DNA from 2 places in the Micromonospora sp. L32 genome. Region 2 is predicted to be linked to the other one. Evidence: riboswitches for the same ligand, from Rfam matches in the RefSeq annotation. Region 2 holds a riboswitch; the other holds the start of a gene.
The links. Region 2 has a riboswitch for ZMP and ZTP ahead of ACTMTB_RS25540 (glycine hydroxymethyltransferase). Riboswitches for the same ligand answer to the same signal wherever they lie in the genome.

Region 1 (12,721 bases), on a different contig from region 2:
GGCGTCGGGTCACAGGCCGGTGCAGGGGGTGCCGTCGATCGTGCAGCCCTCGGGTGCCTTGGTGCGCGGGTCCGGGTTGCGGACGTCGAAGGTGATGGTCTGCGACTGTCCGGCCGGGACGGGTGCGCCGGTGAAGGTGACGGCCTGACCGTCCTGCTGCCAGTTGGCTCCCTGGGCGTTGGTGATGGTGCCGTCCTCGGCGAGGGTGACGACGAGGGTCCAGCTCTTCGCCGCGGGGCCGTCCGGGTTGTCGAGCACCACCTGCCCTGTGTAGCCGAAGAGCCGGGTGGCGGTGGTCTCGTAGCGGGCGGTCATGGTGGCGGCGCTCGGGGCGGCGGAGGTGAGTGTGCGCGACGGGGTGGCGGTGGGGGTCCGGCTGGGGCGCGGGGTGCTGCGAGCGGCGGCGGACGAGGGCCGGGAGCTGCGGGTGGTCCGGGGCGCGGCACTGTCGTTGGTGGCGCCGGCGGTGGGTGGTGGGGGCAGCGGGGCCGGTGCGGCGGTCTGGTCCGCGTCGCCGGGCAGCAGGGCCCAGAGGGCCGCGCTGGTGGCGAGGGTCGCCGCGGTGACTGCCGCGATGATCGCCAGCCGGCGTCGGCGGTCGGCCGGTGCGGGTACGCGGCCGGACAGGGCGATGGCGGGCAGCTCGGCGGTTGGCGGGTCCTCGCCGCGGCGCAGGTCGACCTGCTGGAAGGCGAGCCAGTCGAGGATGGCGGGGAGCCGTCCGGTCAGGGTCTGCTGGTAGTACCGCTCGCGGTGGTCGCGGTCCTCGGCGGGCCAGGTGCCGTGTTCCATGGTTTCCTGCACCGACAGTCGGCAGCCTTCGGCGGTGCGGGTGATGGTGCAGGTGAGCTGGGTGCGGCGGTCGCCTTCCTGGCACTGCAGGACGAGCAGCTCGGGTGCCCGCTGGTCGGTCACCTCGGCGTCGACGGCGGCGTGGAAGCCGGGCAGCCCCGCGGTGTGCAGCAGCAGCCGCTGCGGTGCCTGGGTGACCGTCTCGGTCTCGGTGAACCAGCGGCTGAGCAGCTGCGGCTTGGTCAATGCCTGCCAGACCCGGTCGCTTGGGTGCGACAGGTCAACCTGGGCGCTGATCTCGATCACGGCGAGACTGTACGGGTTGTGGCGAGTGGCCGTTGGGGCGCGGGTGCCTGTCCTGACAGGATCATCGCCGTGCGGGTGGGTGCGGCGCGGGCGGGCGGACGCGGTGCTGGTCTGGCTGCCGGGGTGGTGGGCGGTGGCGGATGCGGTCCGCGCCGGTGGTGTGGCAGGCTGAGGGTGGACGCGACTGGCGGCACGGGGATGGGGAACCATCGGGGAGCTCGTCGCGGGGGTCGACCGCCTGGGCCTCCGCGGACGAGGTGAGCTATGTCTGTTTCCGCTTCCCCTGTGACTGCGACGGCCCGGCTGCTGCCCGGTAAGCCGGTGGCGGAGAAGATCCTGACCGAGGTGGCCGAGCAGGTGGCGGCGTTGCGCGCGGCGGGGGTGACGCCGGCGCTGGCGACGGTGCTGGTGGGTGACGACGACGCGAGCGCCGGCTACATCCGGATCAAGCAGCGTCAGGCGGCGGAGTTGGGTTTCGCGTCGCCGCACGTGCACCTGCCGGCGTCGGCCTCTCAGCAGGATCTGCACCGGGTGCTGGCGGATTTCAACGCCGACGCGGGGGTGCACGGGGTGCTGGTGCAGCATCCGATCCCCGGTCATCTGGACTACGACCGGGCGTTGGACGTCCTCGACCCGGACAAGGACGTCGACGGCATGCACCCGGTGAACATGGGCCGGTTGGCGTTGGGTCTGCCGGGGCCGTTGCCGTGCACGCCGGCGGGGATCGAGGCGTTGCTGGCGTACCACGGGGTGCCGGTGTCGGGTCGTGAGGTGGTGGTCCTGGGTCGGGGGGCGACGCTGGGGCGGCCGTTGGCGATGCTGCTGGCGCAGAAGCGGCCGACGGCGAACGCGGCGGTGACGGTGGTGCACACCGGGGTGGCGGACTGGCCGCGGTACACGCGGCGGGCGGAGATTCTGGTGGCGGCGGCGGGGGTGCCGGGGATCGTGCGGCCGGAGCATGTGCGCCCGGGTGCGGCGGTCGTCGGTGGTGGGGTGCGCTACGAGGGGCGGCGGTTGCTGCCGGACGTGGACGAGTCGTGTGCCGAGGTGGCGGGGGCGATTACGCCGCGGGTCGGCGGGGTGGGTCCGACGACGGTGGCGATGTTGTTCCGCAACGCGGTGCGGGCGGCGCAGCGGGCTGTCGGGCAGGGCTGAGGCTGCGACGGCGGCCGGGCCGGGGTCGGGTCGTCGCCGGGTCAGCCGAGGTCGACGACGAGGGGCCGGTGGTCGGAGATCGTCGACAGGGGTGTGTCGACGGCGGTGACCGGGGGTAGCCGGTCCAGGCCGTGCCGGTCGGCGAGGATGTGGTCGAGTTGCACGCGGGGCGCGGCGGCCGGGTAGGTGGGGCGGCGGCCCAGCGGCCGCCAGCCGCTGAGCAGTCGGGCCGCGCCGGCGGGGAGGTTGAGGTCGCCGAGCAGGATCCGCGGGGCGGGCAGGGTGCGCAGCGCGCGTACGACGCGGCGCAGCTGGTGGGCGTTCCAGCCGGGGACGAACGACAGGTGGGTGGCGGCGACGGTGAGTGGGCCGTGCGGGGTGTCGAGGATCGCGGCGAGCACGACGCGGGGTTCGTCGCGCAGCAGGATGAGGCCGCCGCGGGGGCCGGGGACGTAGATCGGGGACCGTACCGGGGCGGGGCGCAGCCGGGTGACCTGCCAGGAGCGGACGGGGTGTCGGCTGACCAGGCCGACGCCGTAGCAGGGTTCGCCGTGGCCGTCGTCGTCGTGGCGCAGGGGGCGGAACTGTTCGCCGGGGGTGCCGACGACGGCGGCGGCGAAGCGGTGTTCGGGGGCGTCGAGGGCGCGGGCGGCGATGGCGGTGAGGTCGAGGTTGCCGCTGCGGGACTGGTCCCGGTCGACCTCCTGCAGGGCGAGGATGTCGGCGTCGAGGGTCTGCACCGCGGCGGTGAGCCGGTCGGGGTCGACCAGGCCGTCGGTCAGGGAGCGGCCGTGCAGCAGGTTGAACGTCGCCAGGCGCACTCCTGCACCCTACGTCGCCGTGGCACAGTTGCCCGATGGTCAAGGCGTTGCTCTGTTCGATGCTGGTGTTTGTGGCGGTGGCCTCGGTGGGGCTGTGGCTGCGCCGTCGGCGCGGTCGGTGAGGGGGTTGCCGGCCGGTGAGGTCGGCCACAGGGTGGCGCGGCGGGTCGGGGCGGGTGGGCAGAATGGCCGGCCGTGGATTCCCTGTCGCTGACCACCCTGCTCGCCGCGGCCGCGATGGCCGGTTGGGTCGACGCGGTGGTCGGTGGTGGTGGTCTGTTGCTGCTGCCGGCGCTGCTGGTGGCCGCGCCGGGGGTGCCGGTGGCGACGGCGTTGGGCACGAACAAGCTGGCCGCGATCTTCGGTACGTCGACGGCGGCGGTGACGTACGCCCGGCGTACGAAGATCGACTGGATGGTGGCGGGGCCGTCGGCGGGGCTGGCGGTGTGCTGCGCGGGTGTCGGGGCGGCGCTGGCGGGGGCGGTGCCGGCGGGGGCGTACCGGCCGGTGGTGCTGGCGGTGCTGGTGTCGGTGGCGTTGTTCGTGGTGTTCCGTCCCCGGTTGGGGGTGGTGGCGGTGCCGGCGCGGCGGACCCGGCTGCGGGTGGTCGCGGCGGTGGCGGTGGCCGGGGTGGGTATCGCCCTGTACGACGGTCTGATCGGCCCGGGTACGGGCACGTTCCTGGTGGTGGCGTTCACCGCGCTGGTGGGTGCGGACTTCGTGCACGGTTCGGCGATGGCGAAGGTGGTCAACGCGGGTACGAACCTGGGGGCGCTGGTGGTGTTCGCGGCCACGGGTCACGTGTGGTGGCTGCTGGGGGCGGCGATGGCGGTGTGCAACGTCGCCGGGGCGGCGGTGGGGGCGCGGATGGCGTTGCGCCGGGGCGCCGGGTTCGTGCGGATCGTGCTGCTGGTGGTGGTGTTGGCGCTGGTGGCGAAGCTCGGCTACGACCAGTGGCGGGCGGGTTGAGCGCCGTGACGGGAGGTGGCTGACCCGATGCCGGTACGGGCCGAACACGACCGCGTCGCCCTGGCGGAGCTGCTGCGCCGCGATCCGGTGCTGCACGCCTACCAGCTGGGCGATCTGGACGACTTCTTCTGGCCGTACACGTCGTGGTTCCGTCGTGGCGACCAGGTGGCGCTGCTCTACCACGGGGTGACACCGCCGGTGCTGCTCGCGTTCGCCGGGCCGGACGGCCTGCCGGAGCTGGCGGCGCTGCTGGCCGACCTGGCGCCGATGCTGCCCGCCCGCCTGTACGCGCACCTGTCCCCCGGCTTGGAGGAGGTGCTGGGCGGCTGGTTCGCCGTCGACCCGGCCGGGGCGCACCTGCGGATGGCGCTGACCGACCCGGCCCGGCTGGCCACGGTCACCCCGGCGGGCGAGGTGCTCGGTGAGGCCGACCTGTCGGCCCTGCGCGCCCTCTACGCGTTGGCGTATCCGGGCAACTGGTTCGATCCGCGGATGCTCGCCACCGGCCAGTACGTGGGGATCCGGCAGGCGGGTGAGCTGGTCGCGGTGGCCGGGGTGCACGTCTGGTCGCCCACCTACCGGGTGGCCGCGCTGGGCAACGTCACCACCCATCCCCGGGTACGCGGGCAGGGCCTGGCCGCCGCCGTGGTCGCCGCGCTGTGCGGGCGGCTGCGCGGCGAGGTCGACCACGTCGCCCTCAACGTCAGGGCCGACAACGTCGCCGCGGTGCGGCTCTACCGGCGGCTCGGCTTCAGCCGGGTCGCCGACTTCGGCGAGTACACGCTGACTGCGGTGACAGACAGCATGTCCAGCCGCCACGCCGGGTCAACAACCCGACCCTGACCTGGGCATGTGTCGGACGGGCGGCTGCCCGTCGGACCCCTAGCGTCTCCTGGCAGAGGCCGTGTCGTGACGCGGCGGAGCCGAAGGAGCACAGATGGCAGTGACATCAGTACGGGGTCGAAGTCGGTTGGCGGTCCTCACCGCCGCCGTGGCGGCCCTGGTGACCGTGGCGGGCGGGCCGGCGCTCGCGGCGCCGGGCGTCGACCCGGCGGTCGTGGACCGCGACGCCGATCCGGGCACGAGCATCGACATCGCCAAGGTGGTCGCCACCCCGCCGATCCCGCCGAAGCCGGACGTGGTCCTGCTGGTCGACACGACCGGCAGTATGGGCACCGTCATCGGGGACGTGCAGGCCAACCTCCAGCAGGTCATCAACAACGTGCGGTCGGTGCAGCCGAGCGCGCAGTTCGCGGTGGCCTCCTACCGGGACGAGGGCGACGGCGCGGAGCTGTTCCGGGTCCGGCAGAACCTCACCGACGACGCGACGGCGCTGCAGAACGCGGTCAACGGGCTGTCGGCCGGCGGCGGCGGGGACACCCCCGAGGCGTGGGTGAACGGGCTGTTCCAGGTCTCCGACGGCGGGATCGCCTACCGCTCCGGCAGTAGCCGGATCGTGGTGCTCGTCGGCGACGCCCCCAGCCACGACCCGAGCGCCGGGCACACCCTGGCGCAGGCCACCGCGGCCCTGCAGGCCGACGAGGCGAAGGTGCTGGCGGTCAGCGTCAGCGGTGGCGGTGGTGGCCTGGACGTCAGCGGGCAGGCCAGCGCGGTGGTCGCCGCGACCGGCGGCCAGTTGGTCGGCAGCGCCCCGGAGACGGTCACCGACGCCATCCTCAGCGGCCTGCGGGACCTCGACGTCACCGTCACCCCGACGGTGACGTCCTGCGATCCGGGGCTGACCGTCACCTTCGACGCGGCCTCGCGTACCCAGCAGAGCGGCACGAACGTGCCGTTCGCCGAGACCATCGCGGTGGCCGGGAACGCCCCGCAGGGCGCCACCCTGCACTGCACGGTGGACTTCCTGCTCAACGGGCTCTCCGGTGGGCCGGCGTTCGTCGAGCAGATCAGCGTCACGGTCAACGACGTCACCCCGCCGGTGGTGGTCGTGGACGACCGGACCGTCGAGGCGACCAGCCCCGCCGGCGCGGTCATCAACTACCCGGCCTCGGCGACCGACAACGTCGACGGGCCGCTCACGCCGAAGTGCGTGCCACCGTCGGGCAGCACCTTCCCGCTCGGCGCCACCACGGTGACCTGCACCGCCACCGACGCGGCCGGCAACACCGGCAGTGACACCGCGACGATGCGGGTGGTCGACACCACCGCGCCGGACACGGCGTGCGTGCCGACGAACAACCCGAGCGGGGACAACATCCCCGGCTCGTACAACCCGGACGGGTTCTACCAGCTCACCTCGACCGACATCGTCGACACGGCGGTGGACGTCTACATCGGTGACAGCGCCGACCCGACGGTGAAGTTCGGTCCGTTCCCCGCCGGCACCAAGATCAAGCTGGTGCAGGCGCCGGGTGCCCAGTCCCGGGTCAAGGACGGCACCGGCGACGTCGACTACAAGGTGACGCTGCGCGGCGACGCGGTGATCACCGGCGTGGACAACGTCGGCAACAGTTCCACGGCGATCTGCCTGGTGGCCCCGCCGCCGAAGTGACCTGCGGCTGATCGGGTGCGGGGGCGGCCGTCGGCCGCCCCCGCCTCGTCAGCGGTGCCGACTGGGCGAGTCGAACCGGCCGGCGCGGATCTCCCGCAACGCCCGGCGGCGTACGTCCCCGGACAGGGTGTCGACGTAGAGGCGGCCGCGCAGGTGGTCGGTCTCGTGCTGCAACGCGCGGGCCAGGAAGCCGCTGCCGGAGATGGTCAGCGGCTCGCCGTGCCGGTCGAAGCCGTGCACGGTGGCGTGCATCGCCCGCCGGGTCGGGAAGTACAGCCCGGGGATGGACAGGCAGCCCTCCTCGTCGTCCTGCGACTCGTCGGACAGTTCGATGCGCGGGTTGATCATGTGCCCGCGGTGGCCGTCGGCGTCGTAGACGAACACCTGCGCGCTCACCCCGATCTGCGGCGCGGCCACGCCGGCCCGGCCGGGCGCGCCCAGCAGGGTGTCCATCAGGTCGTCGACCAGTTGCTGCAACTCGGCGTCGAAGCTGGTCACCGGCTCGCAGGCGGTGCGCAGGACGGGATCACCGATGATCCTGATGGGGCGTACGGTCATGCCGGAAAGGCTATCGGTGCGTCACGGCCGGCGGTGGCGCACCCCGGTCAGCGCTCGCCGACCAGGACGGCGACGCCGTCGAGGATGCGCGCCAGGCCGAACTCGAAGGCCCGCATGGGGTCGCCTGCCGCCTGGTACTCCTGCCCGGCGGCGGTGCCCACCCGGGCGGCGGTGGGGAACCGCCGCGGGTCCATCACCTTCTCCAGGTACGGCGCGTGCGCCCGCCACCACTGCTCGTCGGTCATGCCGGTGCGCTGCGCCGCCTGGGCGGCCTCCACCGCGCCGCGCACCGCGCCGTGGACGTACCCGTCGACGAGGGTGACCACGGCGTCCATCTCCAGGTCGGTCAGGCCGATGCCCTCGACCGCGCGCAGTTCGTACTCGTACTTGGCGGTGACGTTGGGGCCCAGGGGTGGGCGGGTGGTGGCGACCTGCAGCAGCCAGGGGTGGCGCAGGTAGAGCGCCCAGTTCTCCCGGGCGATCTGCTCCAGCCGGCCGCGCCAGCCGCCGGGGACCTCGGCGGGGCGGGCGGTCTCGCCGTAGACGGTGTCGAGCATGACGTCGAGCAGTTCGCCCTTGCCGGGCACGTGGGTGTAGAGCGACATGGTGCCCACTCCCAGGCGCTCGGCGACCCGGCGCATGGAGAGCGCGGCCAGTCCCTCGGTGTCGGCCACCTCGATGGCCGCCCGCACGATCCGGTCCACGCTCAGGTCGCCGCCGCGGCGGCTGGCCTTCTCGCTGGTGCGCCAGAGCAGGGCGAGGCTGCGCGCGGGGTCCCCGGTGCCGCTGTACTCGACGCTCATGCCGCCACCCTACCGACCCTCGTACCGTATGGTGTACGGTACGGCGCACGGCAACGGGGAGAGGGGCGTGCCCATGCGACGCGACGGACCGGTCATCGAGGCCGAAGGCCTGCGCAAGCACTACGGCGACACCGAGGCCCTCGCCGGGGTCGACCTGACCGTGGCCGGCGGCACGGTCTGCGCGATCCTCGGGCCCAACGGCGCCGGCAAGACCACCCTGGTGCGGATCCTGACCACCCTGCTGCGCGCCGACGCCGGCACCGCCCGGGTCGCCGGCCACGACGTGCGCCAGCACCCCGACCGGGTCCGCGCCCACATCGGCCTGGTCGGCCAGCAGACCTCCGTCGACGAGGTGCTCGGCGGCCGGCAGAACCTGGTGCTCTTCGGCCGGCTGCACCACCTCTCCCCCGCCCGGGCCCGCGCCCGCGCCGACGAACTGCTGGCCCGCTTCGGCCTCGCCGACGTCGGCGACAAGCCGGTCGGGGCGTACTCCGGGGGGATGCGCCGCCGGCTGGACCTGGCCGCCGCGCTGATCCTCGACCCGCCCGTGCTGTTCCTCGACGAACCCACCACCGGCCTCGACCCGCGCGCCCGCGGCGACGTCCGCGACGCCGTCCGCGCGCTCGTCGCCGCCGGCACCACCGTCCTGCTCACCACCCAGTACCTGGAGGAGGCCGACCAGTTGGCCAACACGATCAGGGTCGTCGACCACGGCCGCATCATCGCCGCCGGCAGCCCCGACGAACTCAAGTCCACCCTCGGCGGCGACCGGGTCGACGTGGTGCTGCACCACCCCGGCGACCTGGCTCGCGCCGCCGAGGTCATCGGCGCGGCCGCCGCCACCGCACCCCGCGTCGCCCCGGACGAACTGCGGGTCAGCGTCACCACCACCGACCGGGTGAACACCCTCGCCGCCGTGCTGCGCGCCCTGGCCGACGGACGGCTGGAGGCCGCCGACGTGGCCGTGCGCCGACCCACCCTCGACGAGGTGTTCCTGCACCTCACCGCCGACACCGAGGAGGTAAGGGCGTGACCACGCCGACCGTGGCGCTGCACCGGGCCCGCTGGGCGCTCACCGACGCGGCCACCCTGACCGGGCGGGCCCTGGCCCACTGGGCGCGGCAACCCGGCCCGGTGATCGTCGCCCTGCTCTTCCCCGTGCTGCTGGTGCTGATGTTCGGCTACCTGCTCGGCGGGGCGATGGTGGTGCCCGGCGGCGGTGACTACAAGGAGTTCCTGCTGCCCGGCATGTTCGCCATGACCATGCTCTTCGGGGTGGAGACCACCTACACGGCGGTGGCCACCGACGCCGCCCGCGGCGTCACCGACCGGTTCCGCTCCCTGCCGCTGGCCCGCTCCGCGGTGGTCACCGGGCGGGCCGTCGCCGACCTGCTGCACGCCGTCGTCGCGCTGGCCGTCATGCTCGGCTGTGGCGCGCTGGTCGGCTGGCAGTGGCACCTCGGCGCCGGCCGCGCCCTCGCCGCCGTCGGGCTCCTGCTGCTGCTGCGCGCCGCGATGATCGTCCTCGGCATCCACCTGGCGCTGCTGCTGCGCGCGCCGGAGTCGGTGGCGGTCCTGCAGATCCTGGTCTGGCCGCTGGGCTTCGCCTCCAACGTCTTCGTCGCCCCGGACACCATGCCTGGCTGGCTGGCCGCCGTCGCCCGGTGGAACCCGCTCTCGGCCACCGCGGCGGCCTGCCGGGAACTGTTCGGCAACCCCGGCTGGGGCGGCGAGTCCTTCGCCGCGCAGCACGCCGTCGCCCTGGCGGTCGCCTGGCCGCTGCTGCTGATCATCGTCTGCGCACCGCTGGCCGTGCGCCGCTACCGGAACCTGAGCCGGTGAGCGCCGCCGTGACCGGGACCGACCATCCCCCTCCCGCTCCGCGTGGACCTCGCCTCATCCACCGCCACTGCCGCTCCGGCCCGTACCCGCCGCGCCGGGCGCTGTCGACCATGCGGGTCCGCTGCCGGGCACGCCGGACGGCCCAGTGGCCCAGGTCCTGACAGAGCACGCCGGTGTGGGCCCCGCGAGGTGTGAGGAGCCGTGCGGGACGCTGTCGAGCTGATGACGCCAACGGATCACCCTGGTCGGGACGTCGGCGTGAGTCGCTTACGTCATCAGGTCCACAGCGTGCGGAATGCCCCCTTGGCCGGCGACGGCAGCCGTGTCCGCGGGCGCGCGCAACGGAGTGCGGTCAGCCGGTGGCGAGCAGGGCGCGTACCGGGGCGGCCTTCGCCGCCGCCTCGGCGACCTCGGCGTCCGGGTCGCTGTCCCAGGTGATGCCCCCGCCGGCCCAGACGTGCAGCCGGTCGGCGTCGGCGGCCACGGTGCGGATGGTCAGGCCCAGGTCGAGGCGGCCCGGGCCGACCCAGCCCAGCGCGCCCATGCTGGCGCCGCGCCCGACGGGTTCCAGGGCGGCGATCCGGGCCAGGGCGGCGAGCTTCGGCGCGCCGGTGACCGACCCGCCGGGGCAGGTCGCGCGCAGCAGGTCGGCCAGGCCCAGCCCGTCGGCCACCGCCGCGGACACGGTCGACTCGGCCTGCCACAGGTCGCACCAGCGGCGCACCGCGAAGAGCTCGTCCACCCGCACCGACCCGGTGCGCGCCACCCGGGCCAGGTCGTTGCGTTCCAGGTCGACGATCATGACGTGTTCGGCGCGTTCCTTGGCCGAGGCGAGCAGTTCGCGGCGTCCGGCGGCGGTGGCCGGGCGGGTGCCCTTGATCGGTCGGGTGATCACCCGACCGTCGGTCACCTCGACCAGGGTCTCCGGGGAGGCGCAGCCGATCGCCCAGCCGTCGCCGTGCAGGGTGCCGCCGTAGCGGGCGCCGGGCAGCGCGCCGAGGCGGGACAGGGCCGGGCGCGGGTCGCCGAGGTAGCGGGCGGCGGCGTGCCCGACGACGTTGACCTGGTACACGTCGCCGCGGGCGATGGCGGCGCGGACCGCGGTGACGGCGTCGGCGTGCTGCCCGGGGGTCCAGCTCTCCCGCCAGTCGCCCAGCCACCAGCCGGGGCCGGGCCGGCCGGCGCGCGCCGGGGTGGGCGGTGCGGTCGGGGACGGGTGGTGACCGTAAACGACCACGGCCAGCTCCGGCAGGGCCGGCGCGGGGGTGGGCGCACCGGCTGCGGCGCCGATCATGCGGGCGCCGCCGGCGGCGGAGACGTACAGGGCGGCGCCGCAGACGCCGGTCGGCTGGTGGGTGGCGGGCCGGGCCAGGTCGGTCAGGTCGAGCCCGTGCGCGGCGAGGAACTGCTCGGCCAGCGCCGCCGGGTCGCCGCCATCGGCAGGGCGCCACTCGTACCGGGCGCGCTCGACGAGCACGCCGCGGCACGAGGGCGGCGCGCCGGGTACGTCGATCAGCGGTGTTGGGAGCGTTTCCACACCGGTCGGCCCATTCTTCCTCATCCGTTCAGTGGATTTCCGGGGAACATGACGGATGCCTGCTCGATTCCGCGCGCTCGACCTTGGTACTGTGCGTCACTGGTCATGTGAACCATGACACAGTGCCCCCACAGTCCGGAGAACCCGATGTGCCAGCACCAACCCACCTGCCCCTCCGCCGAGGCGACCGACCGCGAAGCCGCCCGCGTCATCGCCTGCTTCCGTGAGCAGGGCTGGAGCCTGCTCTGCAACGGTGTCATCGTCTTCGAGGACACCGGCGAACTGCTCCCCGACGGCAGCACCATCGCCCCGCACCGCGGGCCCGCCCGCCACGCTCTCGTCGCCTGAGTCGACCACGCTCCGTCACAGGAGCAGGTCAACAGCACCAGGCTAGTCCCCGGCCCGGGACCGCCCTCCCCAGGACCCGCCGGCCGGGGCGGCACGACGTCCGCCCCGGCGCAGCGTACGGGTCACTCCTCGAAGGCCTCCGGCGCCGGGCACGAGCAGACCAGGTTCCGATCGCCGTACGCCCCGTCGATCCGCCGCACCGGCGGCCAGTACTTGCCCGCCCGGTCCACCCCGGCCGGGTACGCCCCCACCGACCGCGGATACGGGTGCGGCCACGAGTCCCCGGCGACCATCGCCGCAGTGTGCGGGGCGTTGGCGAGCGGGTTGTCCCCCGCCGGCCACTCCCCGGCGCCCACCTTGTCGATCTCCGCGCGGATGGCGATCATCGCCTCGCAGAACCGGTCCAGCTCGGCCAGGTCCTCGCTCTCGGTCGGCTCCACCATCAGCGTCCCCGCCACCGGGAACGACATCGTCGGCGCGTGGAAGCCGTAGTCGATCAGCCGCTTGGCCACGTCGTCCACGCTCACCCCGGTCGTCTTCGTCAGCGGCCGCAGGTCCAGGATGCACTCGTGCGCCACCAGGCCCTTGTTACCGGCGTACAGCACCGGGAAGTGGTTCCGCAGCCGCGCCGCCACGTAGTTCGCCGCCAGCACCGCCACCCCGGTCGCCCGGGTCAGCCCCTCGGCGCCCATCATCCGCAGGTACGCCCACGGGATCGGCAGGATGCCCGCCGAGCCGTACCGGGCCGCCGAGATCGCCGGCCGGCCCTCGCTGTGCGCGCCCAGCGGGTCGCCGGGCAGGAACGGCGCCAGGTGCGCCCGCACCGCCACCGGACCCACCCCCGGGCCGCCACCGCCGTGCGGGATGCAGAACGTCTTGTGCAGGTTCAGGTGTGACACGTCCGCCCCGAACTTGCCGGGCTTGGCGAACCCGACCAGGGCGTTGAGGTTCGCCCCGTCGACGTACACCTGACCGCCGGCGTCGTGCACCTTCGCGCACAGCGACGCGATGCCCGTCTCGTACACGCCGTGCGTCGACGGGTACGTCACCATGATCGCCGCCAGGGCGTCCCGGTGCT
Region 2 (18,632 bases):
TGGTTGTAGTCGACGAAGACCGGCCGGTCCCGCTGCTCGCGCCACCAGGTGGTGGTGACCAGGTCGGGGCGGCGGCGCTGCATCTGGAGGCCCAGCGCCAGCACCGCGCGCCGGCACTCGCCGAAACTCCACCTCGGCTCGATCGACAGGTAGACGTGCAGGCCCCGACCGCCGGTGGTCTTCGGGTAACCGACCAGGCCCAGCTCGTCGAGGAAGGCACGGACCTCGTGCGCCACCGGCACCACCTGGTCGAAGCCGACGCCCGGCATCGGGTCGAGGTCGATGCGGAGCTGGTCGGGGCGTTCCACGTCGGCCGCCGAGACCGGCCAGGGGTGGAACCGCAGCGTCCCCAGGTTGGCCGCCCAGATGACCACGGCCAGCTCGCTCGGCGCGACCTCGTCGGCCGTCCGCCCGCTGGGGAACGTGATGTGCGCGGTGCGGACCCAGTCGGGCGCGCCGGCCGGCAGCCGCTTCTGGTAGAAGGCGTCGCCGCGGTTGTCCTGCCGGGTGGCGATCTTCGCGCCCTCGAAGACACCGCGCGGCCAGCGTTCCAGCATGGTCGGCCGGTCCCGCAGCGCGCGCAGGATGCCGTCGCCGACGGCGAGGAAGTAGCGCACCACGTCCAGCTTGGTCAGGCCTCGCTCCGGGAAGTAGGGCTTGTCCGGGCTGGAGACCCGGACCACCCGCTCCCCGACCCGGATCTCCTCCGCCGCCGTCGCCACGCTCACACGGTAACGGCAGCGGCCGACTCCCGCGCCCGGCTCACCGGCACCGCCCGCCGAGCCGGACGGCACGCGATGGCGGCCGGCCGTTCCGGGGGTCGCCGCCCCCGCCTAGGCTGCCGCCATGGCGACGTACCTCGACGTGCACCCGGACAACCCGCAACCACGAACGATCAGCCGGGTGGTGGACGTCGTCCGCGGCAACGGACTGATCGCCTACCCGACGGACTCGTGCTTCGCCCTCGGCTGCCAGCTGGGCAACCGGGAGGGCATCGACCGCATCCGGGACATCCGCCAGCTCGACAGCCGGCACCACTTCACCCTGGTGTGCCGGGACTTCGCGCAGCTCGGCCAGTTCGTCCAGATCAACAACGCCCTGTTCCGGTCGCTGAAGGCGGCGACCCCGGGCAGCTACACCTTCATCCTGCCGGCGACGAAGGAGGTGCCCCGCCGGCTGCTGCACCCGAAGAAGAAGACCGTGGGGGTCCGCATCCCCGATCACGTCGTGACGCAGGCGTTGCTGGCCGAGCTGGGCGAGCCGCTGGTGTCGAGCACCCTGCTGATGCCCGGCGACACCGAACCGATGACGCAGGGCTGGGAGATCAAGGAGCGGCTCGACCACGTGGTCGACGCGGTGATCGACTCCGGCGAGTGCGGCACCCTGCCCACGACGGTGATCGACTTCTCCGAGGGCGAAGCGGAGATCCTCCGCCGCGGCGCCGGCGACCCGTCCCGCTTCGAGTAGGCCGTCGCGCGCCACTCGGTTTGCGGCGTGTGGCGGTGTCCGGGACTCGGAATACCGCCACCCGCCGCAAACGGTGCCAGGCGCGCCCGGCGGGGACTCAGGGTGTCTCGTCGTCCAACGACGGCAGCGGCAGCAGCTCGGCGGTGCTGCCGGCGCCCCGCTCGGAGTGCGCGGGTGGCGGCAGGTCGCCGCCCGGTGCCCGGCTGTGCAGCCGGCCCGCCCCGGCCGGCCCGGCGCGGCGGGAGACCTCGCAGGTCACCTGATGGATCGGCGCGGGCGCGGTGCCGAACCGCCCCGGTCCCCAACGCACCCAGATCGCGACGCGGCCGGCCGCCGCCTCCGCCAGAAGCTTGTCCCAGGTACGACGCCGGTCCGTGTGGTCGACCTCGATGACCACGGGCGGCCCGTCCGGCCGGGCACACGCGACGTCGAGTACCGACTGCTGACGGGACAGCGGCGGCGGTAGGGGCAGCACGCTCGGCGCCCGGCGATAGACCCGCCAGCCCTGGTCACCGGCCCAGGCGACCACGGAATCGATGATCCGCGCCGTCACCGCGTCCGTGGTCAGGTCGACGAAGGTGAGCCGGGCGAGGTCGCGCCCGAGTGACGCCGCCAGCCGTTCGCCGTCCGCCACGCCGTCCATGGGCGCAGGGTAGCGGCTCGCCGGGCCTCCGCCGTGACCGGCGGTCGCGGCCGGGCGTCCCGCCGGCCGTGCACCGCCGCGTCGGGCCCGTGGTGCCGACGCCGTGGCCGCGCCCACCGGCAGCCGGCCGGAGCGGTCAGACGATCAGCAGGATGCCCACCACGACGAGCGGAACCGAGACGAACAGGAAGATGCCGACCCCGGTGAGCACCCGCCCACCGCCGGCGTCCTCCCGCTCCGGCGCCAGCCCGAACGTCGACCGGGCGTCCAGCATGCCGATCCGGCTCAGGGTGAGGTCTCCGGTGACCGCCAGCAGGAGGCCGACCACCACCAGCGCGATGCCCAGCAGGTGGAGGAATTCGCCACCGCTGACCGCCACCCAGATCCCCACCCCAACCGCGGCGACCGCCACCGCGATCACGAAGAGCACCAGCGCCTCGCCCAGACCCTTGACCACTGTCATCCGGCGTCACCCTTCCCGTCGTGGTCGATCGATTGGCATCCTTCCCGGTCGATCGGCCCGCCGCTGCCCCGCAAGGCGGCGGCGGGCCGGTCGACAGCCGCCGTCAGGAGCGGTCCGGCAGCTGACGGTTGTCGGGCGGGGCGGCGCGGCCGTCCGACGGGGCGGCGGGAGCGGTGACCACGTCCGGCGCGACCGGGGCCGACGGCAGGGTGGCGCGGCCGGTGACGGGCAGGGTCAGCGTGCTGCCTCCCAGGTCCACCGAGACGGTGGCGTCCCGGTCGTCGGTCTCGGTGAAGCCCGGGTCGCTCTGGGCGAGGACGAGACCGAGCACGTGGCCGGCCGGCAGCACCGCGTCGTACGCGTTGAGCGGCAGGGTGACCGTGTACCAGCGGTCCGGGCGCAGCGGGCTGGTGAACCGCAGGGACCGGTGGTGCGCCGCGTCGAGCCAGCCGCGGGTGAGGACGCCGTGGTCGGTGACCGCGGTGATCTCGGCGGTGTCCCGGTAGCAGGCGTCGTCGGCCACGGTGGACTCCCCCCAGCACGACTCGGTGGCGAGCGTGCGGACCCCCTCGGAGCTGCGGTACTGGATCCGTTCCGCGGTGCCGTAGTCGACGAGCCGCGCGCTCAGCGCGGTGGTCGGCCGGTCGACCCTGATCCGCAGGCGCACCGACGGCGTCCCGGAGATCCGCAGCGGCGCGGTCAGCGCGCCGGAGAGGAACACCAGCCGTCCGGCGCGGGCGGTCGTTGGCTCGGTGACCACCTGCGGCTCGGTCAGCGACTCGTCGGTGTACGCCCGCACCACGCCCGGACGGGCGCCAGGACCGCCGAGCGTGCCGGTCGTGCCGTCGCCGGCGCCCAGGGCCACCGGGACGTTCCGGGTGCCCGGGGCCGGCCAGTCGCGCTGCTCGGTCCACACCCCGGGGGCGGTCTCCAGGGTGGCCCGGGGCTCCCGCATGACGCCGTTGGGCAGGCCCTGCAGCCAGTAGTCGAACCAGCGGTGCAGGGTGGCGACCCACTCGGCCCGGCGGACGTCGAACGGGTCCTCGTGCCCGGCCTGGTAGAGCCAGAGCCGGCGCGGCACCTGCCGGTCGGCGAGCGCGTCCCACCAGCGGGCGAACTGGCCGGTGGTGACATTCAGGTCGTTGACGCCGTGCGCGACCAGCACGCTCGCCCGGACCTGCTCGACCGAGCGGCGGTAGTCCCGCTCCGCCCAGTACGCGTTGTAGTCGCCGGTGTCCTCCGCGCTGTCGGCGCGCAGCCGGGCGAGCACGGCGGCGCACGCCGCGGCGGGCCGACCGTTGACCACCTGGTGCAGGTAGGCGGGATAGTCCGACGCCCGCAGCAGGCCCCGGTAACGCTGGTAGTCGTACCAACTGGAGATCGCGGAGATCGGCACGATGGTCTCCAGGCCCCGGACGCCGGTGGCCGCCACGCCGTTGGCGACCGAGCCGTCCCACGACTTGCCGATCATGCCGACCCGGCCGGTGCTCCACGACGCGGTGACCGGCTCGCCGTCCAGCGTGAAGCCGCGGGCCCGGCCGTTCAGCCAGTCCACCACCGCCTTCGCCCCGGCCACCTCGGCCCGGCCGCCGACGTCCTCGCAGCCGCTGGCGCGGGCGGTGCCGCTGAGGTCGACCGCGGCGAAGGCGTACCCGCGGGGGACGAACCAGTTGTCGTAGAAGAGCGGGGCCTTGGCGATCACGCCGTTCGCGTCGTACGTCTTGCGTTCGCTCTCGTTGCCCCGGCCACAGCAGTGGTAGTACGGCGAGGCGTCCATGATGACCGGCACCCGGACGCCGGCCTGCGCCGCCTCCCGGGGCCGGACCAGGTCGACCATGACCCGGTCCCGCACGCCGTCGCCGTCGGCGTCGGTCGGCGTCTCGACCTGGACGCTCTCCCGGACGGCGTCGGCGTAGGAGTAGACCGGCACGGTGTGGTCGCCGGCGAGGTGCGGTGGGGCGGCCGGCCGGCCGGGCGCGGCGTGGGTGGGGGCGGCGGGGGCGGCCGTGAGCAGCAGCGCCGTGAGGGTGGCGGCGGCCAGCGCCCGGCGGCGGGCAGGCGTCATCGTGGTCCTTCCGACGGGTACGGCAGGTCAAGCCATTCCACCCCATCGATATGGTTCCTGCCTAGTGTCCGGTGTCGACCCGGTCACCTTCAGCGACGCCGGAGGGTTGACCATCGACATCCGTCTTCGTAACGTTCGGCGGGACCGTCGACCCTCCCTCCACCGGCGAAGGGACCTCCGTGGCACGACGACGTACCCTCTCCCTGATCCTGGCCGCGACGCTGCTCTCCGGCGGCACCGTGGCCCTCTCCCCCACCGGCGCCGGCGCCTCACCGCCGCGTCCCGAGGACGAGTACCGGCCGGTGCGCGGGCCCTCCGCCCCCGCCGAGTACCGCTATCTCCAGAAGACCGTGCGCGGCGAGGCGCTGCCCCGGCACGCCTACGACACGGCGGCGAAGGCCGGGGCCCGGCTGCCCGCGGTCGGCGGCCGGTGGACCTCGGTCGGGCCGACCAACATCGGCGGCCGGATCACCTCGCTCGCGCTGGACCCGCACCGCCCCGACACCGTCTACGCCGCCGCGGCCAGCGGCGGGGTCTGGGTGAGCCGGGACGCCGGCAACCGCTTCGAGCCGGCCTGGCCGGACGGCTGGACCCAGGCGATGGGCGCGGTGGCGACCGGCCCGGACGGCACCCTGTACGCCGGCACCGGCGAGGCCAATCCCGGTGGTGGCAGCATCACCTACGAGGGCACCGGCCTGTACGCCTCCCGCGACGGCGGCCGGAACTGGCGGTCGCTGGGCCTGCGTGACTCGGGCGCGATCGGCGCGATCACCGTCGACCCGGCCGACCCGAAGCGGATCTTCGTGGCCGCCGCCGGATCGCTCTACAACGGCGGCGGCGACCGGGGCGTCTACCGCTCCACCGACGGCGGTGCGACCTGGCAGCGGATCCTCGCCGGGGCCAACGAGTTCACCGGCGCGACCGAGGTGCTGATCGACCCGCGCGACGCCGACCGGCTCTACGCCGTGCTCTGGGACCACCGCCGCACCCCGGACCTGCGCACCTACGGCGGCGTCGGCTCAGGGGTCTACCGCTCGGTCGACGGCGGAGCGACCTGGGCGCGCCTGGCGGGTGGGCTGCCGGCGGCCGGGCCGGAGGTGGGCCGGATCGGCCTGGGCCAGTCCGCCTCGGACCCGGACCGGCTCTACGCGATCGTCAACTCCACCGCCGGCCCGTTCGCCGGGTTCTACGGCAGCAGCGACGGCGGCGACGCCTGGACCCGACTCCCGGACACCCCGGAGCTGACCACCTCGCAGTCCACCTTCGGCTGGTGGTTCGGCAAGGTCTGGGTCGACCCGGACGAGCCGCAGCACGTGCACGTCGCGGGCGTGCCGCTGCTGACCACCAAGGACGGCGGGCGGACCTGGACGGCGGACAGCAGTTCCACCCACGTCGACCACCACGCCATGATCTGGGATCCGCGCCGTCCGCAGCGGGTCTACCTCGGCAACGACGGTGGGACGTACCGCTCGGACGCCAACGGGGACGGCGGCTGGGTGAAGGCCACCCACGAGCCGTACACCCAGTTCTACAGCGTGGCGATCACGCCGCAGGACGTCAGCCGGATCTCCGGCGGCACCCAGGACAACGGCTCGCTGCGCTCGTGGGGCGGCCCCGCCTTCAACGAGTATCTCGGCGGGGACGGCGAGGAGAACCTGATCAACCCGACCGACAAGGAGAACGTCTACGCCTGCTACCAGTACGGCAACTGTTTCTTCTCGACCGACGGCGGCGAGACGATGACGTACTTCGGCAACCAGGTCACCGCCGCCCGGCGCAACTGGTTCACCCCGGTGGTCTTCGACCCGCGCGACCCGGCGGTGATGTACTACGGCGCCAACGTGCTCAACCGGTCGACCGACGGCGGCCGGACCTGGACGGCGATCAGCGGCGACCTGACCGGTGGACCGGGCCGCGACCCGATCTACACCAACTACGGCACCATCACCACGGTCGCCCCGGCCGGGGACGGCCGGACCGTCTACGTCGGCACCGACGACGGGCGGGTCTGGGTGACCCGGGACCTGGGCGGCTCCTGGCAACTGCTGCTCTCCGGGCAGCCGTGGGTCACCCGCGTCGTGGTCGACCCACGGCGGGCCGACCGGGTGTACGTGACGCTGTCCGCGTACCGGTCGGGCTCCCAGCGGCCGTACGTGCTCGGCTCGCTCGACGGCGGCCGGCACTTCCACGACCTCAGCGGCACCCTGCCGAAGGCGCCGGTCAACGACCTGGCCATCGGCAAGGGGCTGACCCTCTACGTCGGCACCGACCAGGGCGTGTTCGTCAGCCCGACCGGCGGCGGGGTCTGGCTGCGCCAGGGCCGGGGCCTGCCGTTGGTCCCGGTCGACGACATCGAGTACGACGGCACCAACCACCGCCTCGTGGCGGGGACCTTCGGCCGGGGCATCTACGCCGTCCAGGTGCCCTGAGTGTCGCGGCTGCCGGGACCGGACGCGACGAGACTGCCGCGTCCGGCCCCCGGCAGCGCGGGTGTCAGCGCCCTTCCTGCTGCAAGCGCTGCATGAGCATCTGCTTGGCCTGGTCACCCGCCTTGCGGTTGTTCTCCTGAATCTTGCTGAACCAGGTGGCCAGTTCCGAATCGCCCCGCTGCTCCGCGTCCGCGATGTAGGTGTCCATCCGGTAGATGTTGTCCAGCGACATCTGCAGGACGTGGATCAGGTCGTAGTTCTTGTCCTTCAGCGGGCTCTTCTGTTCCTTCACCATGGTCGCCACGGCGTACCTCCCCCTGTCTCGGCTTCCGAACGCGCCAGCGCTTACCCGGCCTCGGCCCGTTCACGCCCGGGGCGCGGGTCGGGGGCTGCCGGCCGAGCCGGAACGGTTACCGGGCGGCCCGCTCGGGTACGGGTGGCCGCATGGCGGAACTGGCAGCCCTCTGGATCGTCCGGCACGGCGAGAGCACGGCGAACGTCGCCGCGACGGCCGCGGAGACGTCCGGCGCCGAGCTGATCGACCTGACCCACCGGGACGCCGACGTGCCGCTGTCGAACACCGGCGAGGAGCAGGCCCGGGCCACCGCCCGCTGGCTCGCCGGCCTGCCGGCCGAACGCCGGCCCGACGTGGCGGTGGTCTCGCCGTACCTGCGGGCGGTGCGCACGGCCGAGCTGGCGCTGGCCGGCACCGGCATCCCGGCCAGCCGGGACGAGCGGCTGCGCGACCGGGAACTGGGCATCCTCGACGGCCTGACCGGGCACGGCGTGCAGCGCCGCTTCCCCGAGGAGGCCATCCGCCGCCGCCGGCTCGGCAAGTTCTACTACCGCCCACCGGGCGGCGAGTCCTGGACCGACCTGGCGCTGCGGCTGCGGGCGCTCCTGGGCGACCTGCGCCGCGACCACGAGGGACAGCGGGTGCTGCTGTTCGGCCACGACGCGCTGGTCTTCATGCTCCGCTACCTGGTGGACGGGCTGACCGAGGCGGAGCTGATGGCGCTCACCCGGGAGCACGTGATCGCCAACTGCTCGGTGACCGGCTGGTCGGCCGACCCCGAGGGCCGCCTCGTCCTGGACACCTTCAACGACGTGACGCACCTGCGCCGGCAGGGCGCCCGACGGACCAGGGAGGACGAGGTCCATGCCGAACCGGTCTGAGACGCTGGTGATCACCCCGGCGCTGCTGCGCGACTGGGCGCTGCCGGTGCCCACCGGCGGCAAGGAGCACCGGGGCACCGTGCTGGTGGTCGGGGGTTCCCGCTTCACCCCCGGCGCGGTGCTGCTGGCCGGCGTGGCCGCGCTGCGCGCCGGCGCCGGGGTGCTTCAGCTGGCCGCCGCCGAGTCGACCGCCGCCGCGCTGAGCATCCAGGTGCCGGAGGCGCTGGTGATCGGCCTGGCCGAGACCGGGGACGGGGCGGTCGCCGGCGATCCGGGCGACCGGCTCGGCGAGCTGGTCGGGCAGGCCGACGTGGTGGCGCTCGGTCCCGGCCTCAACGACATCGACGAGACCCGGGCGCTGCTGCGCCTGGTCCTGGACGCCGCCGCGCCGGAGACGCCGCTGGTGCTGGACGCGTACGCGCTCGGCGCGCTCAGCCACCAGCCGGACCTGCTGGTCGGCGCGGGCCGGCCGGTGGTGCTCACCCCCAACGTGACCGAGGCGCGGCACCTGCTGGGCCGCGAGCCCGGTCACGACCTGGACGCCGAGGCGCGCGAGCTGGCCCGTCGGTACGACGCGGTGGTCTCGCTCTACGGCCACATCGCCACCCCCGCCGGCGAGTGCTGGCGGGAGGAGAGCGGCGACGCGGGCCTGGGCACCTCGGGCAGCGGCGACGTCCGCTCCGGGCTGCTGGCCGGGCTGCTGTCCCGCGGGGCGACGCCGGCGCAGGGCGCCTGCTGGGCCGCCTGGGCGCACGCGGTCAGCGGCCAGCGGCTGGTCCCCCGGTTCGGACGGATCGGCTTCCTCGCCCGCGAGCTGCTGGACGAAATCCCGCACACCCTGGCCACCGTATGACGGTCAGCGACCGACCGAACGGATGTGTGTAACGACACACTCCGCTCCTACGCTGTTGGTTCGGAAGCGGGCATCCCGCCCTCTTCCCGCCGGCCGCTCCCCACCAGGGGGCGCACCCGGCTGAAAACAGCCCCTGGGAGTCTGTGTGAAGAACCTTCGTCGCAAGACACTGGCTGCCGCGTCCGCCGTGACCCTCGGTGTCGGCCTCGCCGTCACCGGCGGGCTGGCCCCGGCGGCGGCCGCCGGCCCGGACACCACGTTCCTGGTCCTGGCCCCGCAGGGCGCCACCACCGGGAAGGCGGCGGCCCGCGTGGCCGCGGCCAACGGCACCGTGGTGGCCACGTACGACCAGATCGGCGTGCTCGTCGTCCGCTCGACCAACCCCGACTTCGTCACCGACGTGGCGGGCGCGGGCGTCGAGTCGGTGGCGTCCACCGCCGGCCTGGGCACCGCTCTCGAAGAGAGCGAGACCGTGGAGGTTTCCGCGGCCGAGGCGGCGAGCAGCACCGCCGACCCGACCGGGGAGCCCCTCTTCGGTCAGCAGTGGGACATGCCGATGATCGGCCTCCCGCAGGCCCACGCCGTCAACGCCGGCAGCGCCGACGTGGTGGTGGGCGTGCTGGACAGCGGCATCTCCTCCAGCCACGAGGATCTGAAGGACCAGATCGCCAAGGACAAGAGTGCGTCCTGCCTCGGCGGCACGGTGGACACGGCCGAGGCGGCCTGGAACCCGACGACCTCCGACCACGGCACCCACGTGGCCGGCACCATCGGCGCCGCCGTCAACCGCAAGGGCGTGGCCGGCATCGCGCCGGGCGTGAAGCTCGCCGCGGTGAAGGTGGTCAACGACGACGGCTACATCTTCCCGGAGGCCGCGGTCTGCGGGTTCATGTGGGCCGCCGAGCACGGCATGGAGCTGACCAACAACAGCTACTACATCGACCCGTGGGAGCTGAACTGCCGCAACGACGCACGCCAGCGTCCGGTGTGGCAGGCGGTCCAGCGGGCCATCCGTTACTCGCAGAGCAAGGGCGTGCTCAACGTGGCGTCCGCGGGTAACTCCAACTACGACCTCGCGCACAAGCTCGACGACTTCGGCAGCCCGAACAACGGGACGCCGGAGGAGCGCGAGGACCTCACCAACGCCTGCCTCGACCTGCCGGCCGAGGTGCCGGGTGTGGTGACCGTCTCGGCGGTCGGCCGGACCGGGGCGAAGAGCTTCTACTCCTCGTACGGCCAGGGTGTCATCGACGTGACGGCGCCGGGTGGCGACACCCGCTACCGCACGCAGGGTGTCACGCCGACCTCCACCGACGGGATTCTGTCGACCACCTTCAACACGGCGACGAAGACCAACGGCTACGGCTACAAGCAGGGCACCTCGATGTCCGGCCCGCACGCCACCGGCGTGGCGGCGCTGGCGGCGTCGGCGCACCCGGGCATGAGCCCGGGTCAGCTGGCGGCGTTCCTGGAGCGTACGTCGGTGGCGCAGTCCTGCCCGGAGGGCGTCTACAACCCGGCTCCGCTGCACCCGGCCGGCCCGCACGCCTACGACGCGACCTGCTCCGGCGGCGAGCGCAACGGCTTCTACGGCGCCGGCATGGTCAACGCGTACAACGCGGTGAAGTAGCAACACGGCACGACTAGTGATGGGGCCCGGCGGACACGCCGGGCCCCATCCGTTTTCGCAGCTCACCCTCGGGGTACCGGGGCAGACGTCAGTCGGAAACAAGGAGGTCTGCCGGTGTCCACCGATGCCATCGTCCTGCTCAAAGAGGACCACAAGGAGATGCGCCGACTCTTCAAGGAGTTCCAGAAGGCCGAGGAGGGTCCGGCCAGCAAGCGCCAGCAGCTGGTGAACCAGATCCTCGAAGCCCTGACGGTGCACACCTACCTGGAGAACGAGGTGATGTACCCGGAGGTCCGCAAGCTCCTGCCCGACCTGGAGGACGACATCCTCGAGTCGTACGAGGAGCACCACGTCGCCGACCTGCTCTGCGCGGAGCTGGCCGCGATGGACGCCTCCGACGAGCGCTTCGTCGCCAAGACCACGGTGCTGATCGAGAACGTCGAGCACCACGTCGAGGAGGAGGAGCAGGAGTGGTTCCCGAAGGTGCGCGAGGCCCTCGGCCGCAACCAGCTCCAGGAGATCGGTGAGCGGATGATCGCGATGCGCAAGGACGCGCCGCGTACCCCCACCGCCCCCAAGGCGATCAAGAAGGCCGTCGACGCGGTGACCGCCTGAGCGCTATCCCGCACGGGGTCCGGCCGTCGGCCGGGCCCCGGCGCGCGTCACCAGGCGGTCGGCGGCACCCCGTCCGGCGCCGGCAGGATCTGCCGCACCCGCCCCGGAGGTACGCCCCGGCGCCGCCACTCCCGGGGGTAGCCCACCGAGACCTCCTCGAAGCGGACCCCGTCGTGCCAGGTGGTCCGGGGGATGTGCAGGTGCCCGTAGACCACGGCGACGGCGTCGAAGCGGCGGTGCCAGTCGGCGGTGGCCTCGGTGCCGCACCACTGGGCGAAGATCGGGTAGCGCAGCACCCGGGTCGGTTCCCGCACCAGCGGCCAGTGGTTGACCAGCACGGTCGGCAGGGCCGGATCGCGGTCGGCGAGGCGGCGGGCGGTCTCGGCGACCCGGGCCGCGCACCACTCGTGGCGGCTCGGGTACGGGTCGGGGTGCAGCAGGAACTCGTCGGTGCAGACGATTCCCGTCCGGTACGCCTCGGCCAGGGCGGCCTCGCGGGTGTCGAAGCCCTCCGGCCGCCAGCTGTAGTCGTAGAGCAGGAACAGCGGCGCCACCAGCACCGGCCCGCCCGGCCCCCGCCACACCGGGTACGGGTCCTCCGGGGTGAACACGCCCAGCTCCCGGCACCGGCGTACCAGGTGCTGGTAGCGGGCCACGCCCCGCAGGGTGACCGGGTCGCCCCGCGGGGTCCAGAGCTCGTGGTTGCCCGGCGCCCACACCACCGTGTCGAACCGCTCGGCCAGCAGGCCCAGCGCCCACTCGACGTCGGCGGCGGTGTCGCCCACGTCCCCGGCGACGATCAGCCAGTCACGGGGCGAGGCCGGGCGCAACGCCTCGACCAGCGCCCGGTTCTCCGCGTACCCGACGTGCAGGTCGCTGATGGCGACCAGGCTGCCGCCGGCGTCCTCGGATGGCATCCGCCGATCGTACGCAGAGCGCGCCGCGGGCGTGGGGCCGCGCGGCGGCGGGCGCGTCAGTCCGCCGAGCCCGGCTCGGCCATCTTCCGGTGCTGCTCCTACTTGAGCCGGTCCACCCCGTCCGGCGAGGTCGGGCGGGCCCCGCCGGCGCGACCCGGTAGGATCGGCGCGGGCCGTGACTGGCGCGTGGGGATGGAGCACCATCGGGAAGCGGTCCCGTCATGAGGACGCACGCCGAGCGCCTGGGCCTTCCGCACGTCTGTAGGAGGTCGCATGTCGCTGAACGCCGAATCCACCGCATTCCGCAGCGCGCTCGAGGTGATCCGCGCCGTCGAGCCCCGGGTGGCCGACGCCATCGGCGCCGAGCTGGCCGACCAGCGCGAGTCGCTCAAGCTCATCGCCAGCGAGAACTACGCCTCCCCGGCCACCCTGCTGGCCATGGGCAACTGGTTCAGCGACAAGTACGCCGAGGGCACCGTCGGCCGCCGCTTCTACGCCGGCTGCCAGAACGTGGACACCGTCGAGGCGCTCGCCGCCGAGCACGCCCGGGAGCTGTTCGGCGCCGCGCACGCGTACGTGCAGCCGCACTCCGGCATCGACGCAAACCTGGTGGCGTTCTGGGCGATCCTGGCCGATCGGGTGGAGTCCCCGGCGTTGAAGAAGGCCCAGGTACGCCAGGTCAACGACCTCACCGAGGCGGACTGGTTCGCGCTGCGCCGCGAGCTGGGCAACCAGCGGATGCTCGGCATGTCGCTGGACGCCGGCGGCCACCTCACCCACGGCTTCCGGCCGAACATCTCCGGCAAGATGTTCGACCAGCGCAGCTACGGCACCGACCCGGCCACCGGCCTGATCGACTACGACCGGGTGGCCGAGGCGGCTCGGGAGTTCAAGCCGCTGATCCTGGTCGCCGGCTACTCGGCGTACCCGCGGAAGGTGAACTTCCGGATCATGCGGGAGATCGCCGACTCGGTCGGCGCCACCTTCATGGTCGACATGGCGCACTTCGCCGGCCTGGTCGCGGGCAAGGTCTTCACCGGCGACTTCGACCCGGTGCCGCACGCGCACATCGTCACCACCACCACCCACAAGTCGCTGCGCGGCCCGCGCGGCGGCATGGTCCTCTGCGGTCCGGAGCTGGCCGACCAGGTGGACCGGGGCTGCCCGATGGTGCTCGGCGGTCCGCTGCCGCACGTGATGGCAGCCAAGGCCGTCGCCCTGGCCGAGGCTCGCCGCCCCGACTTCACCGACTACGCCCAGCGCATCGTCGACAACGCCCAGGCGCTCGCCGAGGGCCTGGTGCGCCGGGGTACGAAGCTGGTCACCGGCGGCACCGACAACCACCTGGTGCTGCTCGACGTCTCCGGCTACGGCCTGACCGGCCGGCAGGCCGAGCAGGCGCTGCTGGACTCGGGCATCGTCACCAACCGCAACGCGGTCCCGCAGGACCCGAACGGCGCCTGGTACACCTCGGGCATCCGGATCGGCACCCCGGCGCTGACCACCCGGGGCCTCGGCGTCGCCGAGATGGACGCCACCGCCGAGCTGATCCACACCGTGCTCAGCCAGACGCAGGCCGGCAGCAACCCCGACGGCACCCCGTCGAAGGCCAAGTACGTCCTCGACCCGGCGCTGGCCGACAAGATCAGCAAGCAGGCCAACGAGCTGCTGACCGGCTTCCCCCTCTACCCCGCCGTCGACCTGGGCTGACCCCACCCTCACCCCCCGACGCCCCGCCCGGCCCCGCCCGGCGGGGCGTCGCCGTCCCTCCCCTTTCCCCCGCACCCCCGGTGATCAAGAAGTTTCGGTCACGGGAATGCGCTCTCCCCGACGCAAACCTCTTGATCACCGAGGTCGCCCGCGGGGTGCGCGGGCCGGGGCCGGGTCAGGGGGTGTGGTGGGCGCGGTTGCGGAGGGCGCGGAGGCGGTGCAGGACGTCGGTGCCGCCCCGGCCGAAGTGGTCGTGCAGGGCCCGGTACTCGGCGTACAGCTCGTCGTAGGCGGCGGCGCGGGCCGGGTCCGGGTGGAACGTCTCGCGGTGCGGCGCACCCATCGCCTCCGACGCGGTCGACACGTCCGGGTACGCCCCGCCGGCCACCGCCGCGTGGATGGCCGCGCCCAGCGCCGCCGGCTGCGCCGCGTCCAGCACGTGCAGCGGCCGGCCCAGCACGTCGGCGTAGATCCGCAGCAGCAGCCGGTTGGCGGTGAGGCCACCGGCGGCGGTCAGCTCGCGCACCGGCACCCCGGCGGCGGTGAACGCCTCGACCACGGTCCGCGCCCCGAAGGCGGTCGCCTCCAGCAGCGCCCGCCAGATCTCCTCTGGGCGGGTGGCCAGGGTCAGCCCGACCAGCACCCCGCTCAGCTCGTGGTCCATCAGCACCGAGCGGTTGCCGCTGTGCCAGTCCAGCGCGAGCAGACCGTGCCCGCCGACCGGCTGCTCGGCGGCGAGCGAGTCCAGCAGCTCGTACGGGCTGACGCCCCGCCGCCGCGCCTGTTCGGCGTACGACGCGGGCAGCGCCCGGTCGACGTACCAGGCGAAGATGTCGCCCACCCCGCTCTGCCCGGCCTCGTACCCCCAACTGCCGGCGCTCACCCCGCCGTCGACCACCCCGCACACGCCGGGCACCTCGTGGCAGTCGTCCGCGTTCATGATCAGGCAGGTGGAGGTGCCCAGCACCGCGAGCATCCGCCCGGGCGCGACGCAGCGGGCGGCCGCCGCGGTGACGTGCGCGTCGATGGCGCCGACCGCCACCGGCGTTCCCTCCGGCAGGCCGGTCCAGCCGGCCGCCTCGGCGGTGAGCGTCCCCGCCCGGGCGCCCAGCGCGGCCAGCGGCCCGTCGACCTTGGCCAGCAGCCCGGGCAGCGCCGGGTGCAGCGCGGCGAGGAACTCCGGGGACGGCTCGCGGCCGTCCTGGCGCAGCCCCTTGAAGCCGGCGGCGGAGACGTTGCGGGTTTCCCGCCCGCAGAGCCGCCACACGATCCAGTCGGCGGCCTCGATCCAGCGTTCCGCGGCGTCGAAGACCTCCGGGTCGGCCTCCAGCAGCTCCAGCGCCTTGGCCAGCTGCCACTCGGCCGAGACCCGGCCGCCGTAGCGGCCCAGCCAGGTCTCGCCGCGTTCCCGGGCGACGGCGTTGATCCGGTCGGCCTGGGACTGGGCGGCGTGGTGCTTCCACAGCTTGGGCCAGGCGTGCGGCCGGTCCCGCAGCCCGGGCAGCGTGCAGAGCGGGGTGCCGTCGGCGAGCGTCGGCAGCACGGTGCAGGAGGTGGCGTCCACGCCGATACCGACCACGTCGCGCGGGTCGACCCCGGCGGCGGCCAGCGCGGCGGGCACCGCGACGCGCAGCACGTCGAGGTGGTCCTCGGGGTCCTGCAGCGCCCAGTCCGGCGGCAGCGGGACGCCGGCGGGCAGCCGTTCGGTCAGCACTCCGTGCCGGTACGGGTGCACCGCGCTGCCCAGCTCGGCGCCGTCGTCGACGGCGACCACCACCGCCCGGCCGGACAGCGTGCCGAAGTCCACGCCGACGGCGTACCGCTGCCTCATCCTCGCCCTCCGTCCCCGCCGGCGGACCCTCCCGCGCCGGAAGGTCACGCTAGCAACAGGGCGGGATCAGGGGATCGGACGCTTCAGGTGGTAGCGGTGCACCTCGGTGCTGCCCTGCACGTTGTTCACGTCCTCGCCGGCGGAGACCAGCTCCCAGCCCTCCCGGCCGGCGCGGTTGAGGTGCGCGATCGCGGTGTCGCCGTACGCCGTGATGTCGGTGCGCGACCCGTCCGGGCCGTACCAGACGAACGAGACATGGAAATTGCGTCCCTGCCCCTGGTAGCGGCGGACCAGCAGGGCATACTCCCAAGCGACCATGGCGTCCATTATGGCCGCTCGATGGGGAGCCGACGGCCACCGGGGGTGGCGGATCGGCGACGGTGCGGTGTCATCCGGTGGGCAGCGGCGCGCGGTCGAGTTCGTCGGCCACCAGCGCGGCGAGCCGGTCCAGGCCGAGGTCGATCTGGTCCGGGGTGACCGCGCTGACCGACAGGCGCAGCGCGTTGACCGGCGCGCCGTCGTCGTAGAAGTGCGCCATCGGGGTCCACAGCACCCCGTAGCGCTCCGCCGAGCGGCGCAGCAGCGCGTCGTCGACCGGGAACGGCACGGTGACCACCGCGAAGAACCCGCCGGCCGGCGCGTTCCAGCGCACCGGCGAGGGGCCTGGGAACCGGCGGGCCAGGCCGGCGAGCAGGTGGCGCAGGTTGCGGGCGTACGCCGCCCGTTGGCGCAGGTTGGCGGTGACCAGCGAGCAGTCGTGTTCCAGCAGCGCCCCGCCGATGATCGCCTGGGCCAGCGGCGAGGTGTTCACGGTGACCATGCTCTTGATCTTGGCGAGCTGGTCGGCGAGGAGCCCGCCGGCGCCGTCGCGGCCGGCGACCCGCTGGTCGGCGACCACGTACCCGACCCGCGCGCCGGGCAGCACCGTCTTGGCGAACGAGCCGAGGTAGACCACCCGACGCCGGGTGTCCAGTGCCTTGAGGGTGGGCAGCCGGCCCTGCTCGCCGGCCGGGAAGAGGCCGTACGGGTTGTCCTCGATCAGCAGCAGCTCCTCCTCGGCGGCCAGGTCGAGCAGTCGCCGCCGATCCTCCAGGCTGACGCTGGCGCCGGAGGGGTTGGCGAAGTCCGGCATCACGTAGCAGGCCCGGGGCCGCAGTCCCTCGGCGCGGGCCCGGCGCACCTGGTCGCGCAGGTCGGCCAGGTCCACGCCGGCCGGGCCGCCGGCCACCGGCCGCACCGGCAGGTCCAGCAGGCGGGCCGCGCCGGTCAGCCCGACGTACGTCGGGGCCACCGCGAGCAGCACGTCCCGGGGCCCGGCGCGCAGCGCGCGCAGCACCAGGAACATCGCCTCCTGGCAGCCCACCGTGACGACGACCGCCTCGGGATCGACGTGGACGCCCTCGTCGACGGCGAGGTTGCGGGCGACCAGCTGATGGACGACGCCCTTGGTCCGGCCGTACTGGAACAAGGTGCGCCGCGCCTGCTCGGGGCCCTGCCCGAGGTCCTCGACGAGGTGCCGGCGGAACCGGTCCAGCCAGCGGCGCGGCGCGTCGTCGTCGAAGAACTCCTCGCACGGGCGGCCGGCGGCCAGCGACACCGCGTCCGGCCAGTGCTGGGCCACCTCGTTGAGGAAGTTCATCGAGGTCAACGCCGGGTCGTCGACGGCCGGGTGCAACGAGGCGAGGTCCAGGTCCACTGGTTCGTCCACGGCTCAACCTCCGGTCAGGGTACGCAGGTCGCGGGCCGCCGCCGGGTCGGCGCAGCCGGCGAGGGTGAGCGCGTCGCGCAGTTCGGTGGCGAGCAGCGCCAGCGCCGTCTCCGCGCCGGCCCGCCCGCCGGCCGCGAGGGCCCAGAGCATCGGCCGGCCCAGCAGCACCCCGGTCGCGCCGAGGGCGAGCGCGCGCAGCACGTCGGTGCCGCTGCGGACGCCGCTGTCCAGCAGCACCTCGGCGCGGCCGTCGACGGCGGCGACCACCTCGGGCAGCACGGTGGCGGTGGCGGGGGCGCCGTCGAGCTGCCGGCCGCCGTGGTTGGAGACCACCACGGCGTCCGCGCCGACCTGCACCGCCCGCACCGCGTCGCGCGGGTCGAGGATGCCCTTGACCAGCAGGGGCAGCGGGGTACGGTCCCGCAGCCAGTCGAGGTCGGCCCAGGTCAGCGCCGGGGCGAAGACCGCGCCGGTGTGCGCGGCGATCGCCGACACCCCGGGCGTGCCGGTGTGGGCGAGGTCGTCCCGGCCGCCGGGCAGGTTCGCGGCGGTGACGTCCGGCGGCAGCGCGAAGGCGTTGCGCACGTCGCGCCGCCGGCGGCCGAGCACCGGCACGTCGACGGTCACCATCAGCGCGGCGCAGCCGGCGGTGTGGGCCCGGTCCAGCAGGTCGGCGACCAGTCCCCGGTCGCGCAGCCAGTACAGCTGGAACCAGATTGGCCCGTCGCCGGCGGCGGTGACCTCCTCGATCGTGGTGCTGCTCAACGTGCTGAGCGCGTAGGGCACCCCGGCCGCGCCGGCGGCCGCCGCCAGCGCCGACTCGCCGTCGGGGTGCAGCAGCCGCTGGTACGCCATCGGCGCGACCGCCACCGGCATCGCCTGCTCCCGGCCCAGCAGCGTCGCCGCAGTGCGGGGATCGTCCACCCCGGTGAGCATCCGGGGCAGCACGGCGACCCGGTCGAGGGCGGCCCGGTTGGCGGCGAGGGTGGTCTCGGCGCCGCTGCCGCCGTCGACGTAGTCCCAGACACCCGGCGGCACCGCCGCCCGGGCCAGCTCGGCGAAGTCCCCCAGGCAGACCGGTGGTCGGTCGTCGGTGGGGCACGTCGGGGCGGGCCGGGGCGCCGG

Region 1: another riboswitch for ZMP and ZTP. It lies ahead of ACTMTB_RS25845 (bifunctional 5,10-methylenetetrahydrofolate dehydrogenase/5,10-methenyltetrahydrofolate cyclohydrolase); the one in region 2 lies ahead of ACTMTB_RS25540 (glycine hydroxymethyltransferase).

Annotation. Positions count from the first base shown of each region.
Region 1 covers NZ_JBQHDD010000011.1:32,934-45,654, reverse strand. The annotation lists gene ACTMTB_RS25850 (cellulose binding domain-containing protein) at 10-1,098, opposite strand; ZMP/ZTP riboswitch at 1,274-1,349, shown strand; gene ACTMTB_RS25845 (bifunctional 5,10-methylenetetrahydrofolate dehydrogenase/5,10-methenyltetrahydrofolate cyclohydrolase) at 1,384-2,253, shown strand; gene ACTMTB_RS25840 (endonuclease/exonuclease/phosphatase family protein) at 2,295-3,074, opposite strand; gene ACTMTB_RS25835 (sulfite exporter TauE/SafE family protein) at 3,270-4,043, shown strand; gene ACTMTB_RS25830 (GNAT family N-acetyltransferase) at 4,059-4,886, shown strand; gene ACTMTB_RS25825 (VWA domain-containing protein) at 4,981-6,555, shown strand; gene def (peptide deformylase) at 6,604-7,113, opposite strand; gene ACTMTB_RS25815 (TetR/AcrR family transcriptional regulator) at 7,161-7,916, opposite strand; gene ACTMTB_RS25810 (ATP-binding cassette domain-containing protein) at 7,990-8,949, shown strand; gene ACTMTB_RS25805 (ABC transporter permease) at 8,946-9,758, shown strand; gene ACTMTB_RS25800 (chorismate-binding protein) at 10,111-11,319, opposite strand; gene ACTMTB_RS25795 (DUF5999 family protein) at 11,443-11,643, shown strand; gene gcvP (aminomethyl-transferring glycine dehydrogenase) at 11,766-12,721, opposite strand, start outside.
Region 2 covers NZ_JBQHDD010000010.1:214,610-233,241, forward strand. The annotation lists gene ACTMTB_RS25480 (DNA polymerase domain-containing protein) at 1-722, opposite strand, end outside; gene ACTMTB_RS25485 (L-threonylcarbamoyladenylate synthase) at 847-1,467, shown strand; gene ACTMTB_RS25490 (hypothetical protein) at 1,565-2,110, opposite strand; gene ACTMTB_RS25495 (hypothetical protein) at 2,247-2,573, opposite strand; gene ACTMTB_RS25500 (Xaa-Pro dipeptidyl-peptidase) at 2,677-4,638, opposite strand; gene ACTMTB_RS25505 (glycosyl hydrolase) at 4,818-7,067, shown strand; gene ACTMTB_RS25510 (hypothetical protein) at 7,132-7,362, opposite strand; gene ACTMTB_RS25515 (histidine phosphatase family protein) at 7,512-8,243, shown strand; gene ACTMTB_RS25520 (NAD(P)H-hydrate dehydratase) at 8,227-9,096, shown strand; gene ACTMTB_RS25525 (S8 family peptidase) at 9,242-10,726, shown strand; gene ACTMTB_RS25530 (hemerythrin domain-containing protein) at 10,841-11,341, shown strand; gene ACTMTB_RS25535 (metallophosphoesterase family protein) at 11,389-12,258, opposite strand; ZMP/ZTP riboswitch at 12,424-12,513, shown strand; gene ACTMTB_RS25540 (glycine hydroxymethyltransferase) at 12,532-13,968, shown strand; gene araB (ribulokinase) at 14,144-15,799, opposite strand; gene ACTMTB_RS25550 (hypothetical protein) at 15,866-16,126, opposite strand; gene ACTMTB_RS25555 (PLP-dependent aminotransferase family protein) at 16,188-17,507, opposite strand; gene ACTMTB_RS25560 (alpha-hydroxy acid oxidase) at 17,511-18,632, opposite strand, start outside.